One region of the Enterobacter sp. N5-15 genome, then DNA from elsewhere that is predicted to be linked to it. Evidence: predicted binding sites of a transcription regulator. Region 1 holds the regulator's gene; each other region holds the start of a gene.
The links. Region 1 encodes Fur, which represses iron uptake genes when iron is present. Its sites were predicted from a motif close to ATAATAATGAGAACNACTATCAA; they were not measured.
Positions count from the first base shown of each region.

Region 2: the regulator Fur is predicted to act here: its motif matches at 5,864-5,886, upstream of exbB (tol-pal system-associated acyl-CoA thioesterase).
Region 3: the regulator Fur is predicted to act here: its motif matches at 3,597-3,619, upstream of AC2TE5_RS16145 (Nramp family divalent metal transporter).

Region 1 covers NZ_CM170150.1:1,325,466-1,333,309, reverse strand. Annotated here, with positions in the region: gene pgm (phosphoglucomutase (alpha-D-glucose-1,6-bisphosphate-dependent)) at 1-359, opposite strand, end outside; gene seqA (replication initiation negative regulator SeqA) at 384-932, opposite strand; gene ybfF (esterase) at 1,116-1,889, shown strand; gene ybfE (LexA regulated protein) at 2,018-2,305, shown strand; gene fldA (flavodoxin FldA) at 2,461-2,991, shown strand; gene fur (ferric iron uptake transcriptional regulator) at 3,283-3,729, shown strand; gene chiQ (ChiQ/YbfN family lipoprotein) at 3,822-4,148, opposite strand; gene chiP (chitoporin ChiP) at 4,196-5,593, opposite strand; gene glnS (glutamine--tRNA ligase) at 6,040-7,707, opposite strand.
Region 2 covers NZ_CM170150.1:4,094,466-4,102,309, forward strand. Annotated here, with positions in the region: gene AC2TE5_RS19255 (aldo/keto reductase) at 1-825, shown strand, start outside; gene AC2TE5_RS19260 (TIGR00645 family protein) at 887-1,375, opposite strand; gene AC2TE5_RS19265 (ESA_00282 family adhesion-associated protein) at 1,457-1,960, opposite strand; gene AC2TE5_RS19270 (hypothetical protein) at 2,064-2,468, shown strand; gene AC2TE5_RS19275 (cytoplasmic protein) at 2,470-2,919, shown strand; gene AC2TE5_RS19280 (methyl-accepting chemotaxis protein) at 2,916-4,367, opposite strand; gene exbD (TonB system transport protein ExbD) at 4,641-5,066, opposite strand; gene exbB (tol-pal system-associated acyl-CoA thioesterase) at 5,071-5,802, opposite strand; gene metC (cystathionine beta-lyase) at 6,055-7,242, shown strand; gene yghB (DedA family general envelope maintenance protein YghB) at 7,386-7,844, shown strand, end outside.
Region 3 covers NZ_CM170150.1:3,414,640-3,422,483, reverse strand. Annotated here, with positions in the region: gene AC2TE5_RS16155 (sensor domain-containing phosphodiesterase) at 1-2,076, shown strand, start outside; gene AC2TE5_RS16150 (NupC/NupG family nucleoside CNT transporter) at 2,122-3,309, opposite strand; gene AC2TE5_RS16145 (Nramp family divalent metal transporter) at 3,659-4,897, shown strand; gene AC2TE5_RS16140 (DUF2502 domain-containing protein) at 4,931-5,281, opposite strand; gene mgrA (L-glyceraldehyde 3-phosphate reductase) at 5,409-6,407, opposite strand; gene ipdC (indolepyruvate decarboxylase) at 6,593-7,844, shown strand, end outside.

The sequences.
Region 1 (7,844 bases):
GTTGGGGTGAAGCCGTTGTTCTCCTGAACAATCACATCAACGCCGTTTGCCGCCAGCACTTCCACCACAGAGATGAACGCCGGTTCAGACAGGGCATGGGTATCTTTCCCCACGTAGCACGGACCGGTAACGCCGTTTTTAGCGCGCTCTTCCGCGATGGCCTGAGCAATGGCCAGAATGTGCGGTTCGTTAAAGCTGTGGCGCGCCGCGCTGCCGCGGTGACCGGATGTACCAAACTTCACTGCGTGTTCTGCGTTGCCCACGACCGGTTTCAGCACGTAATACTGCGCGGTCAGCTGAGCGACGTTAATCAAATCGCTTTGTTGTGCAGGTTGGCCTGCACGGCTGTGATTTGCCATTACCGGGTCCTTCTGATGCAAGGGTTAAATTGTACCGCAAACCTTTTCAATCAATTCCGCCGGGAACTGCATGGACTGCATGATGTGTTCAATCATGCTGCACTTGCGGCCCGTATTGGTATTGGTGATCACCCAGTACGGGGTGCCAGGAACATGTTTGGGCTTGGTTTGATTGCCATTTTGCAGCAGCGTCTGCTCGTCGCCCGCGAAATAGACGCGAGTACGGCCGTGAAGCGACTCGGTCGCTTCAGCAAACGCTTTGTTATCCAGTGAATAAAGTGTAGACAGCACCAGCATAAAGCGGTTAACCGCCTTTTTCTGCTCCGCGTATTCATCGGAGAGCAGCAGCTCGCGCATCGCGCGCACTTTATCTTTTGCCGGTGTCACGGCAGGTTTTGCTTGCGCAACAACGCTTGGCTGAGACACGACATCTTTGGTGACTGGGGTAGCAGGCTGTGAAGCGGCGGAAATTTTAAGCATGCGCCGTAAAATGTCGGACGCGCTCTCCCCGATATGCCGCGTCTGGCTGGCAATATACTGATAGAGTTCGTCATCAACTTCGATTGTTTTCATCTTAATCCAGTGCGATATCTTATCTGAATACAAGTCATTGGGATTATAAGGTCAAATCCCAACAGCGGATAGCGTCAAACCAGGTTGGCGGCAAAAGTCAGATTAAACTGGAACCTTGCAGCCGGGCGGCAGAATGGTCAACATGATACCCTAACCTGACATACGTAAAAAAAGAACTTTGCCATGAAATTGAATACCCGAGCGCAAACTGCACAATCGCAGAACAATAATTCTCCCATCGTACTGGTTCACGGGCTTTTTGGCAGCCTGGATAACCTGGGCGTGCTGGCGCGCGATCTGGTTACCGACCACGATATTTTACAGGTCGATATGCGCAATCACGGTCTTTCCGGGCGTTCCGACGAGATGACCTACGCGGCGATGGCGCGGGATCTGCTGGATACGCTGGATGCACATAGCCTGCAAAAGGTAACGCTGATCGGGCATTCAATGGGTGGCAAAGCAGTGATGGCCCTGACGGCGCGGGCCCCGGAGCGTATTAGCGGCCTGGTGGTGATTGACGTCGCGCCCGTGGATTACGATGTCCGCCGTCATGACGAGATTTTTGCCGCCATTAATGCGGTCACAGAAGCGGGTGTCGCGACACGCCAACAGGCGGCTGCCGTCATGCGTGAGCATCTTGATGAAGAAGGCGTCGTGCAGTTCCTGCTGAAGTCGTTTGTTGACGGGCAATGGCGTTTTAACGTGCCGGTGCTCTGGGACCAGTACAACAACATCGTGGGCTGGGAAACCGTCCCCGCCTGGCCACACCCTACCCTCTTTATTCGCGGCGGAAACTCTCCTTACGTTACCGACGCGTACCGCGACACGCTGCTGGCCCAATTCCCGCAGGCTCGCGCCCACGTGATTGCCGGTGCCGGGCACTGGGTGCATGCGGAAAAACCGGATGCCGTACTGCGCGCCATTCGCCGCTATCTCGCTGATACTGCAAATTGATTAAAAAGAAAGCGACTGGAAGGCTGTGGGCTTCCAGTCGTTGGCGTGCCGTTTTTGGTGATGTATGATGGCGCGCTTATCGCCCGGGCATTAGCAGGGCGGCGTGTTTCCCCCGAAGTCTCTGAATCATGGCCAAAGAACAAACGGACCGTACGACACTAGATCTGTTCGCGAATGAGCGTCGCCCGGGACGACCCAAGACGAATCCGCTTTCGCGCGATGAACAGCTGCGTATCAATAAACGCAACCAGCTTAAACGCGATAAAAATCGTGGGCTTAAGCGTGTCGAACTGAAGCTTAACGCCGACGCCGTCGATGCGCTGAACGAGCTGGCTGACGCGCGAAATATCAGCCGCAGCGAGCTCATTGAAGAGATGTTGCTCGTCCAGCTTGAGACGTTACGCAGCCAGGCATAAGTCTGAAAATCCCCTTTATCGCCCTTTTCATGTAGCACAGAGTGCAGTCCTGCGCGATAGCTGTTTCCGCAGGGTTGCCAGTTCTGCTATTATTGCCCTTATCCGTGGCCGAATTGCGCCACCATACTATTAAGTTTCAAGAGGTTATTTTACTCATGGCAATCATCGGCATTTTCTTTGGCAGTGATACCGGCAATACCGAAAATATCGCAAAAAACATTCAAAAACAGCTCGGTAAAGACGTTGCTGATGTGCATGACATCGCTAAGAGCAGCAAAGAAGATCTGGAAGGCTATGACATTCTGCTGCTGGGTATCCCAACCTGGTACTACGGTGAAGCCCAGTGCGACTGGGATGATTTCTTCCCGACGCTGGAAGAAGTGGACTTCAACGGTAAGCTGGTGGCCCTGTTTGGCTGTGGCGATCAGGAAGACTACGCCGAATACTTCTGTGACGCGCTGGGTACCATCCGCGATATCATTGAGCCGAATGGCGCGGTTATCGTAGGCCACTGGCCGACCGCCGGTTACCACTTCGAAGCGTCTAAAGGCCTGGCCGATGACGATCACTTCGTGGGTCTGGCTATTGACGAAGACCGTCAGCCAGAGCTGACGGCAGAGCGCGTTGAGAAATGGGTGAAGCAGATCCGTGAGGAACTGCACCTGGACGATATTCTGAACGCCTGATTTTTATCGCGGCGCAGCGGCGGCTGCGCCCGTGCTCCAGGTCAAACCGATTAAATTAATCGCTACAATCTTTTAACTTTTTCGCCCAGACCTGTACAATGTCTCCCTGATAAAGTGTGGTTTTCCATTGAGCAAGTTTGTTGGTGATACCCCATTTTTATAAGCATATTTTGCCTGAGACTTGCAGTTTTCATTTAGCCATGGCAGTTCTATAATGAGACGCATTATCCCAGGTGCATTTTCTGTCACTTCCTACAGAAGTGAATCGTTTAGCAACAGGACAGATTCCGCATGACTGACAACAATACCGCATTAAAGAAGGCTGGCCTGAAAGTTACGCTTCCTCGGTTAAAAATCCTTGAAGTGCTTCAGGGTCCAGACAATCACCATGTCAGTGCGGAAGACCTCTATAAACGTCTTATCGACATGGGTGAAGAGATTGGGCTGGCTACCGTCTATCGCGTGCTGAACCAGTTTGATGACGCGGGCATTGTTACCCGTCATAATTTCGAAGGCGGTAAATCTGTTTTCGAACTGACCCAGCAGCAGCACCACGATCATCTGATCTGCCTCGATTGCGGCAAGGTCATTGAATTCAGCGATGATTCCATTGAATCACGCCAGCGTGAAATCGCGGCGCGTCATGGCATCCGCCTGACGAACCACAGCCTGTACCTTTACGGTCACTGCGCTGAAGGCGACTGCCGCGAAGACGACCACGCGCACGACGCGAAATAAGCGAGCGTTCATACTCTGAGCCAGCCGCAAGGTTGGCTTTTTTTTGCCTGAAAAAAGCCCGGTGGCGCTGCGCTTACCGGGCGTAAAGCAACTTATTTATTGTTATTGCGTATCTCGTTCCAGATCTTATCGCAACGCTTCGCCACTTCCTGATCGTTACCGGTTTTACGCGCCTGAATGCAGGCCTGGTAATCCATCACGCGGACGTTCTCCTGCGTAGCGAACTGCTCGTGCGCTTTCTCTTTCTTCAGCACGTTCAGCACGCTCTGACAGGCTTCAATCTTCTCCGGCGAACCTTCCGCAGTATTAATACAGGCGCTATACGCCTCCTTCAGACGGGTGTCCTCTTTCGGCGCCTGTGTCTGAGCACACGCCACCAGCCCTGATGCCAGCAACGCGACGATTACGATTTTTTTCATCATGTGCAGTCTCCATACCGGCGGGACTCAGCCCGCCGGTGCGTTCATCAGAAGATGGTGAATGGGGCGATAACCATGAATTTCACGTCACGTTCATCCTGGAAGATGTTGCCGTAACCGCCCGCATAGCTCGGGATATCGGAGTGGTTGTCATACTGGGTGAAGTGCAGTTTGAACATCGTGCCTTTCGCGCGGCCATCCTGCAGGGTATAGATAGCATCGAGGCTGTAGGAAGACTCTTTCAGGCGATAGTTGGGATCGTAGTATGCGTCCGGGGTTGCCATATCGGCAGGTTTTGCGTCCCAGGCGTAAGCGTAAGAAGCGCCCACCGCCCAGCCAGGCAGGTTCCAGTTTTTCAGATCATACATTGCGCCGAAGAAGACCGCTTTCTCGCCGTCGGCGTTGAAGTCGGAACGGTTATCCCACCAGATATCAAGACGACCGTTGGAGGAGGCGTAGGTCGGCGTCATACGCTGCAGGAAGTAGCCCTGCTGCCCTTCCGCCTTCACCCATGTGCCTTCCAGACGCAAATCAACCTGACCGACCTTGTAGCCGAAGGTTAACGCCTGCAGCCACGCGGTGCCGTCATAAATGTCATTGACGCCGCCGTTACTGACTTTATCGCGCGTACCGTAGAACTGATAGCTGGTGCTCAGCGGGCTACCCGCGACATCGAATTTATAGCTGGCCTTGGCAAAATACTGATCGATATAGCCCTGTGCCTGACCAAATGCCGCTTCAAGCACCAGATCGTTTTTGAAATCGTACTTCGCGCCCAGCGAGTGCAGGTAATCGACTTTGGTTTTTTTATCGTTCTGGTAGAACTTGTCCATCTCGATGTGCCACGGCGCTTTGTACTCGTTGGTCCACATATAGGAGAAGCTCAACGCACCCGCATCACCGTAGTCAAAGTTAGCCCCGGCTTCCGCACCCTGATAGGTACCCGGCATAAAGCTCCAGTGCGGCGCTAACAGGGTCTGGCCAGTTGGCTGAATATAACCACCGCGCGCCCATACCGGGCCGTATTTAAATTTCGCAGCGGCTTTGTAAAGGCTGATACCGCTCTTATCGCCGGACCAGTCTTCTTTATACGCTTTGTTACTGGAGGAGAAGGCGATTTCATTCGGGTGGCCGCTGTCGCCGTTTTCCGCCATTTCAATCGCGGTGAACGCAGCGATATCCAGACCGAACATATCCGCGGCATAGCCTGACTGGAAGTCCAGGTTGGCGTTCCAGGTGGAGTGCGAAAGGTTGGTTTTATATTTATCTTCAGTGACGTCTTTACGGTCACGTTCACGCTGCCAGTAATAAATACCGCCCGTGAGGGTAGAATCGTCGATGAAGCCTGCCGCTTTCGCCTCTGGTGTCACCACCAGGCCCGACATTGCTGTCACACCGGCAATAGCCAGCGCCAGCGCACTACGTTTGCCACTGAACGTACGCATAGATTATTCCTCTTTGACGAATTAAAACGCCTGAAACGGCGTAAATAAAAAAGACCAAATGGTCAGGGGTAGTTTTAAATACCCTCGAATTAACTACCGTCTTTAGGTTATTTTTCGCGACGCGAATTATCAATGCTTTTTAGCGGACAAAAGTCAGGATTATGACGAAGTGCACATAATTGGTAGTGATTTGTAACATTTGCAGAGAGGCGAGCAATGGCGGGGAATTATCAGGTATTTCAGTGGCTAGACGTGGGTTCTCTTTCTTTTTTTACCACCTTTTTGATTTTCGTAATGACACAAACTTTTTTAAAAAAAATAAGTAGCACCTCATTGACCTGATATTTTCATGGCACCTCTTTAAGCCCTGGCTTAATACCCTGATCGTTAAATAAAAAAACGCCGCATAGTGCGGCGTTTGTCTCTCATTGACCAGAGCAGCAATATTATTCGCCGATCTTCGTCCAGGTATCACGCAGGCCGACGGTACGGTTAAATACCGGTTTTTCCGCCGTACTGTAACGGCTGTCCAGGCAGAAGTAACCTTCACGTTCAAACTGGAACGCTTTGCCCGCTTCAGCGGCTTTCAGAGAAGGCTCCGCATAACCCTGCTTGATCACCAGAGATTCCGGGTTGATGGTCGCCAGGAAGTCTTCCGCCGCACCCGGGTTAGGCACGCTGAACAGACGATCGTACAGACGAATTTCTACCGGCAGCGCGTGGGAAGCGCTCACCCAGTGAATAACGCCCTTCACTTTACGGCCGTCAGCAGGATCTTTGCTCAGGGTGTCAGCATCATAAGAACAGAAGATGGTGGTGATATTCCCTTCTGCATCTTTCTCTACGCGCTCGGCTTTGATGACGTAGGCGTTACGCAGACGCACTTCTTTACCCAGCACCAGACGCTTGTACTGCTTGTTGGCTTCTTCGCGGAAGTCAGCACGATCGATCCAGATTTCGCCGCTGAACGGCACGTCGCGAGTTCCCATCTCCGGCTTGCTCGGATGGTTAGGCATTGCAACCAGCTCGCTCTCGCCCTGCGGATAGTTTTCGATAACCAGCTTAACCGGGTCGATAACGGCCATCGCGCGCGGGGCATTTTCGTTCAGGTCTTCACGAATGCAGGACTCCAGAGAAGCGATCTCAATGGTATTGTCCTGCTTGGTGACACCAATACGTTTACAGAACTCGCGGATAGACGCGGAGGTATAACCACGACGGCGCAGACCGGAGATGGTCGGCATACGCGGGTCATCCCAACCTTCAACGTGCTTGTCGGTCACCAGCAGGTTCAGCTTACGCTTGGACATCACGGTGTATTCCAGATTCAAACGAGAGAACTCGTACTGGCGCGGATGCACAGGAATGGTGATGTTATCCAGCACCCAGTCGTACAGACGACGGTTGTCCTGGAACTCCAGCGTACACAGAGAGTGCGTAATGCCTTCCAGCGCATCGCTGATGCAGTGGGTGAAGTCGTACATCGGGTAGATGCACCACTTGTTACCGGTCTGGTGGTGTTCTGCGAACTTGATGCGGTACAGCACCGGATCGCGCATCACGATGAACGGAGACGCCATGTCGATTTTGGCACGCAGGCACGCTTTGCCTTCTTCGAAGCCGCCGGCACGCATTTTTTCAAACAGCGCCAGGTTCTCTTCCACGCTGCGATCGCGGAACGGGCTGTTTTTGCCCGGCGCGGTCAGCGTACCGCGATATTCACGGATTTCATCAGCAGACAGTTCGTCAACATACGCCAGACCTTTATTGATCAGCTCAACCGCGTAGGCGTACAGCTGATCGAAATAGTCAGAGGAGTAGCAGATATCGCCAGACCAGTTGAAGCCCAGCCATTGCACGTCATTTTTGATGGACTCAACGTATTCGATGTCTTCTTTTACTGGGTTGGTGTCATCGAAACGCAGGTTGCACTGTCCCTGGTAGTCTTGCGCAATGCCAAAGTTCAGGCAAATGGACTTCGCATGCCCGATATGCAGGTAGCCGTTCGGCTCCGGCGGAAAGCGGGTATGAACTGTGGTGTGCTTACCACTGGCCAGATCTTCATCGATGATCTGACGAATAAAGTTACTCGGGCGGGCTTCTGCCTCACTCATCGTGGATTCCTCAAAGCGTAAACAACGTATAACGGCGTATGATCTTATAAGCCGGACGTAGTGACAACCCTTAGTTACGGAAAATACGTATCTGATGAAAATAATGGGGGCGTTTGCTGCAAAAAAAAGCGGCGGAG
Region 2 (7,844 bases), 2.1 Mb from region 1:
GCGGAAGAGAATTTCGGCCGCCTGCTGCGTGAGGATTTTGCCGCGCACCGCGACGAGCTGATTATCTCCACCAAGGCGGGTTACGACATGTGGCCAGGGCCGTACGGTTCGGGCGGTTCGCGTAAGTATCTGCTCGCCAGCCTCGACCAGAGCCTGAAGCGTCTGGGCGTCGAATACGTGGATATTTTCTACTCCCACCGCGTGGATGAAAACACGCCGATGGAAGAGACGGCCTCTGCGCTGGCCCACGCCGTGCAGAGCGGCAAAGCGCTGTATGTGGGCATTTCCTCCTACTCAACCGAGCGCACACAAAAAATGGCCGAGCTGCTGCGCGAGTGGAAGATCCCGCTGCTGATCCACCAGCCGTCCTATAACCTGCTTAACCGCTGGGTCGATAAGACCGGCTTGCTGGATGCGCTGGAAGCAAACGGTACGGGGTGTATTGCCTTTACCCCGCTGGCGCAGGGTCTGCTGACCGGGAAATACCTGAACGGTATTCCGGAGGGTTCACGCATGCAGCGCGAAGGGAATAAAGCGCGCGGCCTGACGCAGAAGATGCTGACCGACGCCAACCTGAGCAGTCTGCGTTTACTGAATGAGATGGCACATGCCCGCGGTCAAACCATGGCGCAGATGGCGCTAAGCTGGCTGCTGAAAGATGCGCGCGTGACGTCCGTACTGATTGGCGCAAGCCGCCCGGAACAGCTGGAAGAGAATGTTCAGGCGCTGGAAAACCTGCGCTTTACGGAAGACGAACTCAAGCGGATTGACCAGCATGTTGCGGATGGGGAGTTGAATCTGTGGCAGGCGTCGTCGGATAAATAGTGCGGTCTGATGCCCTCACCCCGGCCCTCTCCCACAGGGAGAGGGTTAGGATGAGGGGAAATTACTTCTTACTGATCTTATCCAGATACCCCATCACAAACGCTGACAGCACAAACGTCAGGTGGATGATGACGTACCACATCAGTTTGTTATCCGGCACGTTCTTCGCGTCCATAAACACGCGCAACAGGTGGATAGAGGAGATCGCCACAATCGACGCGGCCACCTTATTCTTCAGCGACGAAGCATCCATTTTGCCCAGCCAGCTGAGCTTCTCTTTACGCTCGTCGATATCAAGCTGGGAGACAAAATTCTCGTAGCCGGAGAACATCACCATCACCAGCAGCCCGCCCACCAGGGTCATATCCACCAGCGACAGCAGAACCAGAATCAAATCCGCTTCGGCAATGGAAAAAATGTTCGGCAGAACATGCCAGATTTCCTGAAAGAACTTAATCGTCAGCGCGACAAGTGCCAGCGAAAGGCCAAAATAGACGGGGGCCAGTATCCAGCGAGAGGCGTACATGGCATTTTCAAAAAAGCGTTCCATAAAGTCCTGTTTGCAAAAGAAACCAGCGCCCAGTATATCTCAACGGCGCTGGCTGTTTGCAATAACTCAACGGTACGTCACTCAGACGTTGTCCGGGTTAACCTCGGGACGTGCGTACTCCGGCCAGACAAGCGCCACCAGCTCAGGATAGGCTTCCAGGCTGAACTCGCGAAAACACTGCCGCAAATTTAATACGTCCAGATCGGAATAAGATACCTTCTCGCCGTTAAGGCAGCGCTTTTTGATATTGTCATAATATTTATACACTGCTGAATTCAGGTCGCTACAGCGACGCTGCGCCTCAAACAGACCGGGCGTGTCATTAATTTCCGACATTTTCATGCGTTTAATTGTCGCGTGTAAAAAGTCGATATATTCGTGGTTCACCCGCCAGTACCAGACAGGTGTAACGGAGTTCATCAATACAGAGAAATGGTCTTCACCTTCCTCTTTTGTCATCAGTTCAGGTTGCGGGGGTTCACTGGTGTCTTTCGACACTTTCGTTTTATTGAACTCCTGCATCAATAAAAGAACACCAGCGGTCAGTAATAGTAATGTGATGACCGTAAAAAAGATGCTGTTCATGGGTAGGCTCCATTTTTTTTGATTTTAAATTTGCCTCATGATATTGTCAACGAATCTCACGCCTTTACCAACCCCACCCTGTTGAAATTAAAGGAAATTAAAAATGCTGCCCGACTATCTCGTCCCGGCTAAGTACCACATCACGCCTGTGGAACAGCAACCGACGGAAGCAGAAAAAGAGGCCAGTTTCACTCAGGGGAAAAGAAAGCTCTCTGATTTCGAGCCCGATATATTAATTGGTGTTTCCCGAACTGGCAAATCCCGAAATATGTTGCTGGAAGAGCACGATCGCCATATAAAAGACCGCTTATTTCGCGCCATAAAAATTGAAGCCTTTGTCCACCTGCTGAATGACCTGCAGGCCGAAGGTGAAATAGATGCCCAGAAACTAAGTCAAATAATAGCCGAAAAAACCGAAGAGATTAATGAAGCGGGCAATGAAATTTGGCTTAATTTAATTACGCGCGAAAAAAACAACCCAATTTTTTATAACCTGGGGGAAGATTAACGTGAAAAAAGAAGTTAAAAATAACGACGTTTATTTGACTTTAGATGATAAAAAAAGTGATGAATTTATCTTAAAGCAAAATCTCGACGCACTAAGAAACACAAAAAATGACGAGATGACGCGTATTACACAAGACCTGGTATCGATCCCGGCGACGCTGGTTCGTCTGAAATGGCAGAATCGCCGCGATATTTATCCGCTACAGGTCAAAGAAGAAATTTACGGTGCCGTGATGAACGCCATCATTGAACAGCGCCCAGAACTGAAAGAGAAGCTTCTCGGACGTCTTGAGGCCAATTATCAGTATCTGCTTGCCAGAGAAATCGCCACCCTGCGTCTGACGCGCAAGCTGTCAGACGGTGAGTACCGTACTTCAAACGTCACCTGCGTTGCGCTTGATGAAGACGCGCTGGCGTCTGGCACCAGCGCCCCCTCCGAACCGAAAAGCTAGTTAAATCTGAATACGGCAATCGCCTCTTTTAACTGACCCGTCTGCTGCCGCTGCGCGTCGGCCACCTGCAATGTTTGCGCAACGTGACGGACATTCTCCTGCACGCTGGCATCGATGCTGGCAATGCTGTCGTTCATCTGCGCAATGCTTGCCCGCTGCTGCTCGCTCATCTGCGACAGCTCTTCCAGCAGAGAGCGAAGCCCTTCGATACTCTCAATGATCGACTTCATTGTCATACCGGCGTGCTCAACCTGCTCGACGCCCTGCAGCGTGGTCGCCTGCGATGTGGTCAGAAGCTGGCGGATATCTTTTGCCGCCCCCTCGCTGCGCTGGGCCAATACACGCACTTCTGAGGCAACCACAGCAAAGCCTTTACCATGTTCGCCCGCTCTTGCAGCCTCGACCGAGGCGTTGAGCGACAGAATATTTGTCTGGAACGCAATCCCGTCGATCAGCTCCAGAATGGCGTAAATACGCTGCGACTCCTCGCGAATGTGCTCCATTGCCGCAATCGCCTGCCGTACGTTATGGCCCCCCTGCTCCGCCACGTTACTGGTGCTGAACGCCACCTCCCTGACCTGGCTGGCTTTTTCACTGGTCAGGGTAGCGACGGCCCTTAACTGTTCCATCGCACTGGCCGCCGTTGCCAGCGAACTTGCCTGGTGGTCGGTACGTTCCGACAGCGCGCTGTTGCGCTGTCCTAACGCGCGGGATGCCTCCAGCAGTTGCCCAATATTGGCACTGACCTGCTCAAGCGTGGCGCGCATGGTGCCAAGCGTCAGGCTGAACGTGCGGGCAAAAGGAGACTCTGCAGGCACCGCATCGACGGCAAGCGTGAGGTACCCAGGTTCGCGGTTGATCACGCCCGCGAGCCCTGCCACCTCGCTCGCAGAGCGGGCGTCCTGCTCCATTCGTATCGCCAGCAGAACCAGGATCGCGGTCTGGACCACCACAAACAGACCATGAAAAACCACCATATGAAAGCCGGTGTGCATGAACACCACGACGCCGTAAAGGTCGTTCTCCTGCAGATAGTTAAACACCAGATGATGTAACGCGATGACCGCCGCCCCCATCACCAGGGGCCGCCAGTCTCGCCAGGCAAGCAGCGCGGAAAGCAGGACGAAAACTGAGAAATGGTATTCGGTTTCCCCCTCGCCCAGATGAATGAGCAACGCGGAAAAGGCCATTAGCACAAAAGCAGAGCTCAGGCGGAGCAGCAGCGCGCCGGGAAACAACAGCGTCAGCAGCGTCGATAGACTGGCCAGAGAGGTACCGACAATGGCCCCCTGCACAATATTCTCGTTCATATATCCGACCCCCAGCGAGATCCCCCACAGCGACCAGATAAGCACCAGAATGAGCCTGTCGGCGCGTCGTCGAATTGCGGAAAGCGAAAACTGGTCGTTTTGAGGCGCGTGCGGATACAGCCATGTCATCGTAGCCATAGGGAGTCTCTTGCTGTGCAGGTGAAAAGATCCTTCGAAGAAGGTCTGTTTTTATTATCTTTTTTAAGCGTAGTGGGGATATTCCACGACGCCATTTCAGCAAACGATATATTTTAATGGCGCAGCCGAATACTGATATTTACTTAACTATCAATGGATTATTAATTATGGCTTTATTGATAAATAAATATGAAGAATGGGGATATACAGCAGAAAATAATAACGATTTAACATAGCAACAAACAAAAAAGCCGGCTTTCGCCAGCTTCTTTATCACTTCGAGGCCGCTTTCTCTTCGCCGACCAGTCCAATCTTCAGGTAACCCGCCTGATGCAGCGTGTCCATTACCTTCATCATGGTTTCGTAATCAACGGTTTTATCCGCACGGAAGAAGACCGTGGTGTCTTTCTTACCGCCCGTAAGCTGCTCCAGCGCCGGGATGACAGAGTCGGCCGTCACCGGGTCGTTCCCGAGGAACATGGATTTATCCGCCTTCACCGACAGGTAGATAGGCTTCTCCGGGCGCGGCTGGGGCTGGCTGGAAGAGGCAGGCAGATTGACCTTCACATCCACCGTCGCCAGCGGCGCAGCCACCATGAAGATAATCAGCAGAACCAGCATAACGTCGATAAACGGCGTCACGTTGATTTCATGCATTTCGCCGTTATCATCCAGATTTTCGTTTAGACGCATCGCCATACAATCAACCTACGCGCAGTTTGGACGCCGCGTGCACCGGCTTAACCGAGCTGGCATTCAGGTCGAGATCGCGACTTTGCAGCAGCAGAACCTGCGCGGCAACGTCACCCAGCGTGGCTTTGTAGCTGCCAATCATACGCGCGAAGATGTTGTAGATAACCACCGCCGGGATAGCGGCAACCAGACCGATCGCCGTCGCCAGCAGCGCTTCCGCGATGCCCGGTGCCACCACCGCCAGGTTGGTGGTTTGGGTCTGCGCGATGCCGATGAAGCTGTTCATGATGCCCCAGACCGTACCGAACAGGCCGACGAACGGCGAGATCGCACCGATGGTCGCCAGATAACCATTGCCGCGGCCCATGTGTCGGCCCACGGCCGCAACGCGACGCTCCAGGCGGAAACCGGTACGCTCTTTGATGCCTTCGTTATCTTCACTGCCAGCGGAGAGTTCCAGCTCGTTCTGTGCTTCATTAACTAACATGCTGGTCAGGCTTTTCGCGTGGAAGGATGAGGTCATATCAGAAGCCTGATCCAGAGAGCGGGCTTCAGCCAGCTGCTGCTGTTCGCGCTTAAGGCGACGCTTCTGCGAAAGCAGCTCGGCGCTTTTGCTGAAGAAGATAGCCCAGGTGACAACGGACGCCAGAATCAGGCCGATCATCACAATCTTAACCACGATGTCAGCATGCTGATACATGCCCCAAACGGAGAGATCCGTCTGCATCAAATTATTACCCACTCTGTATCTCCAGGACGCAAATCACAAAATCTGAGCGTAATAATATCAAAACGTCGTCGAATTGATAGTAGTTCTCATTAGTATTTGCATGGTGCCGTAATTTTCGCTCACTTTCCTTGCGCTTACGCAGTAAAAATTTCTTATGCGGTTTTTTGCTAATATTTTCTGCTTATTCGATAAGCCTCCGGGTGCAGTTTTTTCCAATCGTGGTAGTCTGGACGTCCAGACGTATAAAAAACAGGGTTAGCGAACATGACAAAAAAGCATCTTGATACCACGCTGGTACAGGCAGGACGCAGCAAAAAATATACGCAGGGATCGGTCAACAGCGTGATTCAACGAGCCTCCTCGCTGGTGTTTGATACCGTTGAGGAGAAAAAAATCGCCACGCGCAACCGCGCGAAAGGCGGGCTGTTTTATGGCCGTCGCGGCACGCTAACCCATTTTTCTCTGCAGGAGGCGATGTGCGAGCTGGAAGGCGGCGTGGGCTGCGCGCTGTTCCCGTGCGGGGCGGCTGCAGTCGCCAACACCATTCTGGCGTTTGTGGAACAGGGCGATCACATCCTGATGACCAACACCGCCTACGAGCCCAGCCAGGACTTCTGCACCAAAATTCTCAGCAAGCTCGGCGTGACCACCGGCTGGTTCGACCCGCTGATTGGTGAAGGCATTGCCGAACTTATTCAGCCAAACACGCGCATCGTGTTCCTGGAATCTCCGGGGTCACTCACCATGGAAGTTCACGACGTGCCGGCAATCGTGAAAGCCGTGCGCAGCAAAGCGCCAGAGGCGATCGTGATGATAGACAACACCTGGGCGGCAGGCGTGCTGTTTAAGGCGCTGGAATTCGACATTGATATCTCGATTCAGGCGGCGACGAAGTACCTGATAGGCCACTCTGACGGCATGATTGGCACTGCGGTCTCCAACGCGCGCTGCTGGGATCAGCTGCGTGAAAATGCCTACCTGATGGGCCAGATGGTGGACGCAGACACGGCCTACATGACCAGCCGCGGTATCCGCACGCTGGGCGTTCGCCTGCGTCAGCACCATGAAAGCAGCCTGAAAGTGGCCGAATGGCTGGCGCAGCATCCGCTGGTTGAGCGCGTTAATCACCCCGCGCTACCGGGCAGTAAAGGCCACGAATTCTGGCAGCGTGACTTTACGGGCAGCAGCGGTCTGTTCTCGTTCGTGCTGAAAAAAAGGCTGAATAACGACGAGCTGGCGAGCTATCTGGATAATTTTACCCTCTTCAGCATGGCCTACTCCTGGGGCGGTTTTGAATCCCTGATCCTGCCTAACCAGCCGGAACAGGTTGCGGCTCTGCGTCCCGGCGGAGAAGTGGACTTCAGCGGTACCCTGATTCGACTGCATATCGGTTTAGAAAATGTTGACGATCTGATTGCCGATTTAGCAGCAGGGTTCGAGCGTATCGTGTAGAGTGCTGGCTGAAAATGTACTCCCTGGACGCTTTTGTGGACACCGCAAGCAGAAAAGTCTGCATGAGTTGCGCCCGGGATCAAACCCGACGGGCGAATAAGGGAGTACAATAGCGCTATATCTGCTGTTCCACAGGAAAGTCCATGGCTGTTATTCAAGATATTATCGCGGCGCTCTGGCATCACGACTTTGCCGCGCTGGCGGATCCTCACGTCGTCGGTATCGTTTACCTCGTGATGTTCGCAACTCTGTTTCTGGAAAATGGATTACTGCCAGCCTCTTTTTTACCCGGTGACAGCCTGCTTTTACTTGCCGGGGCGTTAATCGGGAAAGGCGTCATGGACTTCACGTCAACGATGGTTATTCTCACCTCCGCAGCCAGCCTGGGCTGCTGGTTGAGCTATCTGCAGGGCCGCTGGCTGGGGAATACCCGCGTCGTGAAAGGCTGGCTGGCGCAGCTACCGCATAAATATCATCAGCGTGCGACCTGCATGTTTGACCGGCACGGCCTGCTGGCGCTGCTGGCCGGGCGTTTCCTGGCGTTTGTTCGCACGCTTCTGCCTACGATGGCGGGCATTTCCGGTCTGTCGAACCGCCGCTTC
Region 3 (7,844 bases), 2.1 Mb from region 1:
GACGTTTATTTAGCATGGCTACCGCTGAGCGTTATGCTGGCGATAGTTCTGCTATTTGGGCGCAGGGCTATTCTTCCCATTGTGTTAGGTTTTACTGTCACTAATCTATTTTATATTAATTTAGCACCGCTACAATATGCAGTATTACTGTTTTGTCAGACCTTTGCATTGTTCACGGCCTGCGGCGTTCTGCGCATCATGCTGGGTAAGCGTTGGCGCTACTGTATCCCTAACAAGCACATCGGTTTACGTATATTCTGGCTAGGTTTTATCGTGCCGATAGGTATTAAGCTGTCGATGTATATGGCGGGCTATTTATTTGATTTTCCTGTGACAATATCGACCTTTTTCGGCGAGGGAACGGTAATTTATAACGTTGTAGATATACTGAGCCTGATCTGTGCGGCGTTGATTTTTACCATGATGTTCTATTACCCATTAAGAATGATAATTAATCCTCGCTATGCGAGGAACTTCTGGCGACAAAGCGTGAAGCCCGTGTTTTTTCACAAGAATTCATTATATATTTTTGTCTGGCTAATGCTTTTAAGTTTCATTCTCGTCATTTTATGCGGTCCTTTTGAATCACCCGTCATTGCCGGCTATTTGATGCCGCTGATTTTTATTCTTTTTACCTTAGCGATAAGCCGCCTGACCTATGCGCTTATCTCCCTGCTGTGGTCCGCATCCGCGCTCCTGCTGTTGACCTACAACTACAACTTCCTTAACGGGGTGGAAACAGGCCATTCGCTCTCTTTTATCCTGTCCGTGCTTATCTCTTTCGCTATCTGTCTGCTTTACATGTCGCGGATCTATCAGCGTAGCGAATGGCTCAAGCGGGGCTGGCAGGACAGAGCGCTCACCGATCCGCTGACAGGATTGCCCAATATTCGCGCGCTGGAGGAGTATCTTGAGACTCACCCGGATGCCAAAGTGTGCATTCTGCGTATGGATAACCTGGAGTTTTTGAGCCGACACTATGGGATCCTCATGCGTGTCCATTGCAAACGCACGATCGCCACGTCGCTGCAGCCACTTTTGCAGAAGGATGAGAAGCTCTTCCAGCTCCCGGGAAGCGAGCTGGTGCTGGTATTACTGGGGCCGGAAATTGCTGAACGTCTCCAGCATATGGTCGATCGGCTCAACAGCAGTAAGATTTTCTGGAACAACGCAGGGCTGGATATTGAGTTTGGCGCGTCCTGGGGAATGGTCGAAAATGGCGAAAAGCTGCATCACACGCTGGGGCAGCTGAGCTGGCTGGCAGAGCAGGCCAGCGGAGCGCAAAACGTTCTCGCACTCACGAATAGCCTCGAGGCGGCATCAGGGCAAACAACGGAGCGCGTCCTGATGCTGGCGCGGATTAAGCATGCCCTGGAGACGGATCGATTCCATTTATACGCGCAGCCGATCCAGAAGGCGGACGGGAGCGGGTATTACGAAATCCTGGCGCGTATGGAGAGCGAGGGCGAGATCTTCACTCCTGACCGCTTTATTCCGTTAATTGCCCAGTTCAACCTCAGCCACCGGTTTGATATGTGCATTATGGAGAAATTACTGCTGTGGCTGCGCGATAACCCTGCCACGCAGGCTGGTGCTCGTTTCTCTGTCAATCTGATGCCGCTCACGCTGATGCAAAAAGAGGTGGCGACCGAGATTTGCGCGCTTTTTGAACGCTACGGCGTTGCGCCTCAGGCCGTCGTGATTGAGATCACCGAAGAGCAGGCCTTCTCAAATTCAGGCTGCAGCATGCACAATATTCAGCAGCTGCGCGATTACGGTTTCCGGATTGCCATTGATGATTTTGGTACCGGCTACGCCAACTACGAGCGTCTCAGACGCCTGCAGGCAGATATCATTAAAATTGACGGCTGCTTTGTTAAAGACATTTGTACCGACGATATGGATGCGATGATCGTCCAGTCAATGTGTAATCTGGCGAAGACGAAATCGCTGTGCGTTGTGGCGGAATACGTAGAAACACCGGCCCAGCGCGAGATGCTGCTTCGCTTTGGCGTGGATTACCTGCAGGGCTACCTGATAGGTAAACCCAAACCGCTGGAAGAGTTGCGGGCATAAAAAAACCGGGAGCCAGGCTCCCGGTTTTTTGTTTAACGCTAAAGGTTACAGGACCAGTGCCGCGATGGAAGCAGACAGGACGCTCACCAGCGTAGAGCCGTAAACCAGCTTCAGGCCAAAGCGAGAAACCACGTTACCCTGTTCTTCGTTCAGACCTTTAATCGCACCCGCGATAATCCCGATGGACGAGAAGTTCGCGAAGGAGACCAGGAACACGGACAGAATGCCTTCCGCGCGCGGAGAAAGCGTGCTGGCAATTTTCTGCAGATCCATCATCGCAACGAATTCGTTAGAAACCAGTTTGGTTGCCATGATACTCCCAACCTGCAGCGCTTCGTGAGCCGGAACACCCATCACCCATGCAACAGGGTAGAAGATGTAGCCCAGAATACCCTGGAAGGAGATACCCAGCACCGCGGCGAACAGGGCGTTCAGCGCAGAAATCAGCGCAATGAAGCCGATCAGCATGGCGGCAACAATAATCGCTACTTTGAAGCCCGCCAGAATGTATTCACCCAGCATTTCGAAGAAGCTCTGGCCTTCGTGCAGGTTTGACATCTGGATGTTCTCTTCGCTGGCGTCAACGCGGTACGGGTTGATCAGCGACAGCACGATAAAGGTGCTGAACATGTTCAGAACCAGCGCCGCAACAACATACTTTGGCTCCAGCATGGTCATATACGCGCCCACGATAGACATGGAAACGGTAGACATTGCGGTTGCCGCCATGGTGTACATGCGGTTGCGGGACATTTTGCCGAGAATATCTTTATACGCGATGAAGTTCTCAGACTGACCGAGGATCAGGGAACTGACGGCGTTAAAGGATTCCAGCTTGCCCATGCCGTTCACTTTGGATAACAGGAAGCCAATTCCACGAATAACGAACGGCAGAACGCGGATGTGCTGCAGAATACCGATCAGCGCGGAGATGAAGACGATTGGGCAGAGAACCTTCAGGAAGAAGAACGCCAGACCTTCGTCGTTCATTTTACCGAAGACAAAGTTGGTCCCTTCGTTGGCGAATCCGAGCAGTTTTTCGAACATTTCGGAGAAGCCTTTTACGAAGCCGAGGCCTACGTTGGAGTTCAGGAAGAACCACGCAAGTAAAACTTCAATGACCAGCAGCTGGACAACATAACGGATACGAATTTTTTTGCGGTCTGTGCTGACCAGCAATGCAAGTGCAGTAACGACAACAAGTGCCAGGACAAAATGAAGGACGCGGTCCATATTTGCTCCAAATATGAGGCAGGTTTAATTTTCGTGCACATTCTATGTAACAAGCGAAAAGAAAACGAGATCGAGGACACACTATAGTTACATCCTGTGACGAGTCTCAAAAATAGTGATCCACAATACATTTTTGTTATGTTAGGTAAATGAGTGAAAAGTTAAGTTTGTGTGCTAGTCTTCACAAAAAGCGCGCGCGATTTCAGTTTCTGTTAGATCGCCCCACTTACCCGCCCGCCTATCGTTCAAAGCTATCAGAGAAATCACTGTAAACTTCACAAATGATCTTGATAATCATTCTCATTTTGATAGCATTAAACATAGCAAAGGCTATATTTCAGAGGCAGAAATGACAAACAGTCGCGTAGAGGGTAGCAGTGGCAGGGCCGCGCGCAAGCTGCGGTTCGCATTAATGGGACCTGCGTTCATCGCTGCCATTGGCTATATCGATCCAGGTAACTTTGCGACCAATATTCAGGCCGGGGCCAGCTTCGGCTATAAGCTGCTGTGGGTGGTCGTCTGGGCTAACCTGATGGCGATGCTGATTCAGATGCTCTCCGCAAAGCTGGGGATTGCCACGGGCAAAAACCTGGCGGAGCAAATTCGCGACCATTATCCGCGTCCGGCCGTCTGGCTCTACTGGGTTCAGGCTGAAATCATCGCCATGGCCACTGACCTAGCTGAATTTATCGGCGCAGCGATCGGCTTTAAGCTGATTCTGGGTGTGTCGCTGTTGCAGGGGGCGGTACTGACCGGGATTGCCACTTTCCTGATCCTGATGCTGCAGCGTCGGGGCCAAAAGCCGCTGGAGAAGGTCATCGGCGGTCTGCTGCTGTTTGTTGCGGCGGCCTATATCGTCGAGCTGATTTTCTCACAGCCGAATCTGGCGCAGCTCGGTAAAGGTATGGTGATCCCAAGCCTGCCAACGTCGGAAGCGGTATTCCTGGCCGCCGGGGTATTGGGGGCGACCATCATGCCGCATGTGATTTACCTCCACTCCTCGCTGACTCAGCATCTGCACGGTGGGACGCGCAAAGAGCGTTACTCCGCCACCAAATGGGACGTGGCAATCGCCATGACCATTGCGGGGTTTGTCAATCTGGCGATGATGGCTACCGCAGCCGCGGCTTTCCACTTTAACGGTCATACCGGTATTGCCGATCTCGACCAGGCCTATCTCACGCTGGAGCCGTTACTGAGCCATGCTGCCGCCACGATATTTGGTCTCAGCCTGGTGGCTGCCGGTCTCTCTTCGACGGTGGTGGGCACGCTGGCAGGCCAGGTGGTGATGCAGGGATTTGTTCGGTTCCATATTCCGCTGTGGGTTCGTCGCTCTGTTACCATGCTCCCGTCATTTATCGTGATTCTGATGGGGCTCGACCCAACGCGAATTCTGGTCATGAGCCAGGTGCTGCTGAGTTTTGGTATCGCGCTGGCGCTGGTGCCGCTGCTGATCTTTACCAGCAACAAAACCCTGATGGGCGAACTGGTCAACTCAACGCTGGTGAAACGGACCGGGTGGGCCATCGTGGTGGTGGTGGTGGCGCTGAACCTGTGGCTGCTGATTGGCACCGCGTTGGGACTCTAAAAGAAAAAGGAGCCGGGAGGCTCCTTTTTGCTGTTAGTCGTCATGACCGTGATGGCCATGTCCGTGACCTTTGCCGCGACCCCAGCCGCCGCGACGGTCGTCACGATCGTTCCAGCCTTCACGGTAGCCGCGCTCATAGGCGTTGTCTTTATACCAGCCGCGGTGTCTGCCGTTATCGTGTTTCCACCAGCGGTCTCCGCGCCACTCATAGTGACGGTTCCAGTAGTCACGGTCGCGCCAGTAGCCACCGTCCCAGTATCTGCCGTAGTCGTCACGATCGCCAATTTGTAATTTTACTGATGGCAACAGGGTGATTTCGCCCGCAGTGGCGATCAGCGGGGCTGAAGCCAGTAATACCGCTGCAAGAATCAGTGACCTGAACATACTCTTTCTCCTTCACGATCGGGGCCTTTGTTGGGCCTGTTAACGCAATATTACGAGTTGGTAAAGCCTCGTTTCATCGCCTCAACTCCGAATTCCTGGGTGAGAGCACTTTTTGCTAAAAGCGGTATTATTTTGAGCTGCTCAGAATCCCTTCTATACGGGTCAGTTCTTCCGCAGAGAAATGGCGGTTTTCCAGCATGCCCACGGCGTCATCAATCTGCGCCGTTTTACTTGCCCCAATCAGCACTGACGTCACCGTCTCATGGCGTAATACCCAGGCCAGCGCCATCTGGGACAGCTTCTGGCCGCGCTCTTCCGCCATGGCGTTCAGCTTTCTTACCTTCTCCAGCTTCTCTTCGGTGATCTGGTCAGGGTTAAGGAACTGACTGCCGCTTGCCGCGCGTGAGTCTGCCGGAATGCCGTTCAGATAGCGGTTGGTCAGTTGCCCGCCGGCCAGCGGCGAGAATGGAATACAGCCAACCCCTTTTTCCTGCAGCACGCTCAGCAGTCCCGATTCCGGCGCACGCTCAAACAGAGAGTATTTCGGCTGGTGGATCAGGCAGGGCGTACCGAGATCGTCAAGAATATCAATCGCCTTGCGGGCCAGTTCAGCAGGGTAGTTGGATAACCCGACATACAGGGCTTTTCCCTGGCGCACCACATGGTCAAGCGCTTTCATGGTTTCCAGCAGAGGCGTTTGCGGGTCAGGACGGTGGTGATAGAAAATATCCACATACTCCAGCCCCATGCGCTTCAGGCTTTGATCCAGGCTCGCCAGCAGATATTTGCGTGACCCCCAGTCGCCGTACGGACCCTCCCACATGGTATAGCCCGCTTTGGTGGAGATGATTAGCTCATCGCGCCAGGGCAGGAAATCCTCCTGCAAAATACGGCCGAAATTACGTTCGGCAGAGCCGGGAGGCGGACCATAGTTGTTGGCAAGGTCGAAATGCGTAATGCCCAGATCGAACGCGCGTTGTAAAAGTTGACGGCTGTTTTCGATAAGCGTGGTGTCGCCAAAATTATGCCACAGCCCAAGCGAGATGGCGGGCAACGTGAGCCCGCTTTGGCCGCAACGGCGATACTCCATTGTCCGATAACGATTTTTGTCCGGCTGATAACCCATTCTTGTGACCTCTGGCGCTGAAGAAAAAAATCTGTGTATGCGTTTACATTAACGTGAAAAAAAGCAGCATAGCGCAGCCTTTTTTGTAAAGCATTCTTTCCATGCCCTACTTATCGCCAATTCTGGACAGTCATCACGCTTATTTAATACTCAAGGTGAGGTCAACATTAGAAGGATACCTGTTTATGCGTACCCCATACTGCGTCGCCGATTACCTGCTGGACCGTCTTACAGATTGTGGAGCCGATCATCTGTTTGGCGTGCCGGGCGACTACAACCTGCAGTTTCTCGACCATGTGATAGACAGCCCGGATATCTGCTGGGTGGGCTGTGCTAACGAGTTAAACGCCTCCTATGCCGCGGACGGATATGCCCGATGTAAGGGCTTCGCCGCGCTGCTAACGACATTTGGCGTAGGAGAGCTAAGTGCGATGAACGGCATTGCGGGCAGCTATGCCGAGCACGTTCCGGTGCTGCATATTGTGGGCGCGCCGGGTACGGCGTCACAGCAAAGAGGGGAACTGCTGCACCATACGCTGGGCGACGGTGAGTTTCGTCATTTTTACCATATGAGCGAACCCATCACCGCTGCACAGGCGATCCTGACCGAACAAAACGCCTGCTATGAGATTGACCGGGTGTTAACTACCATGCTCCGGGAACGTCGCCCCGGCTATCTGATGTTGCCCGCCGACGTGGCTAAAAAGGCCGCCACGCCGCCTGTAAACGCTCTCACTCTCCGGCACGCGCATGCCGATAGCGCCTGCCTGAAAGCGTTCCGGGATGCCGCAGAGAACAGGCTGGCCATGAGCAAGCGTACTGCGCTGCTGGCCGATTTCCTTGTCCTGCGCCATGGCCTGAAGCATGCCTTGCAGAAATGGGTTAAGGACGTGCCGATGGCGCACGCCACCATGCTGATGGGCAAAGGCATATTTGACGAGCGTCACGCCGGCTTTTACGGCACCTACAGCGGTTCGGCCAGCGCCGGCGCGGTAAAGGAGGCGATTGAAGGGGCAGACACGGTGCTGTGCATCGGCACGCGATTTACCGATACCCTGACCGCCGGCTTCACGCATCAGTTAACCCCGTCACAAACAATTGAAGTTCAGCCTCATGCCTCACGCGTCGGCGACGTCTGGTTTACCGGCATCCCCATGCTCCAGGCAATCGAAACGCTGGTGGAGCTGTGTAAACAGCACGTGCACGATACGCCGCTACCGGCCTCTCAAAGCGCGATGGCCTATCCGCAGCCGGATGGCTCGCTGACGCAGGAGAATTTCTGGAAAACGTTGCAGACGTTTATCCGCCCGGGAGACATCATTCTTGCGGATCAGGGAACCTCTGCCTTCGGCGCGATCGACCTTCGTCTTCCGGCTGACGTGAATTTTATCGTCCAGCCGCTGTGGGGATCGATTGGCTACACGCTGGCGGCGGCAT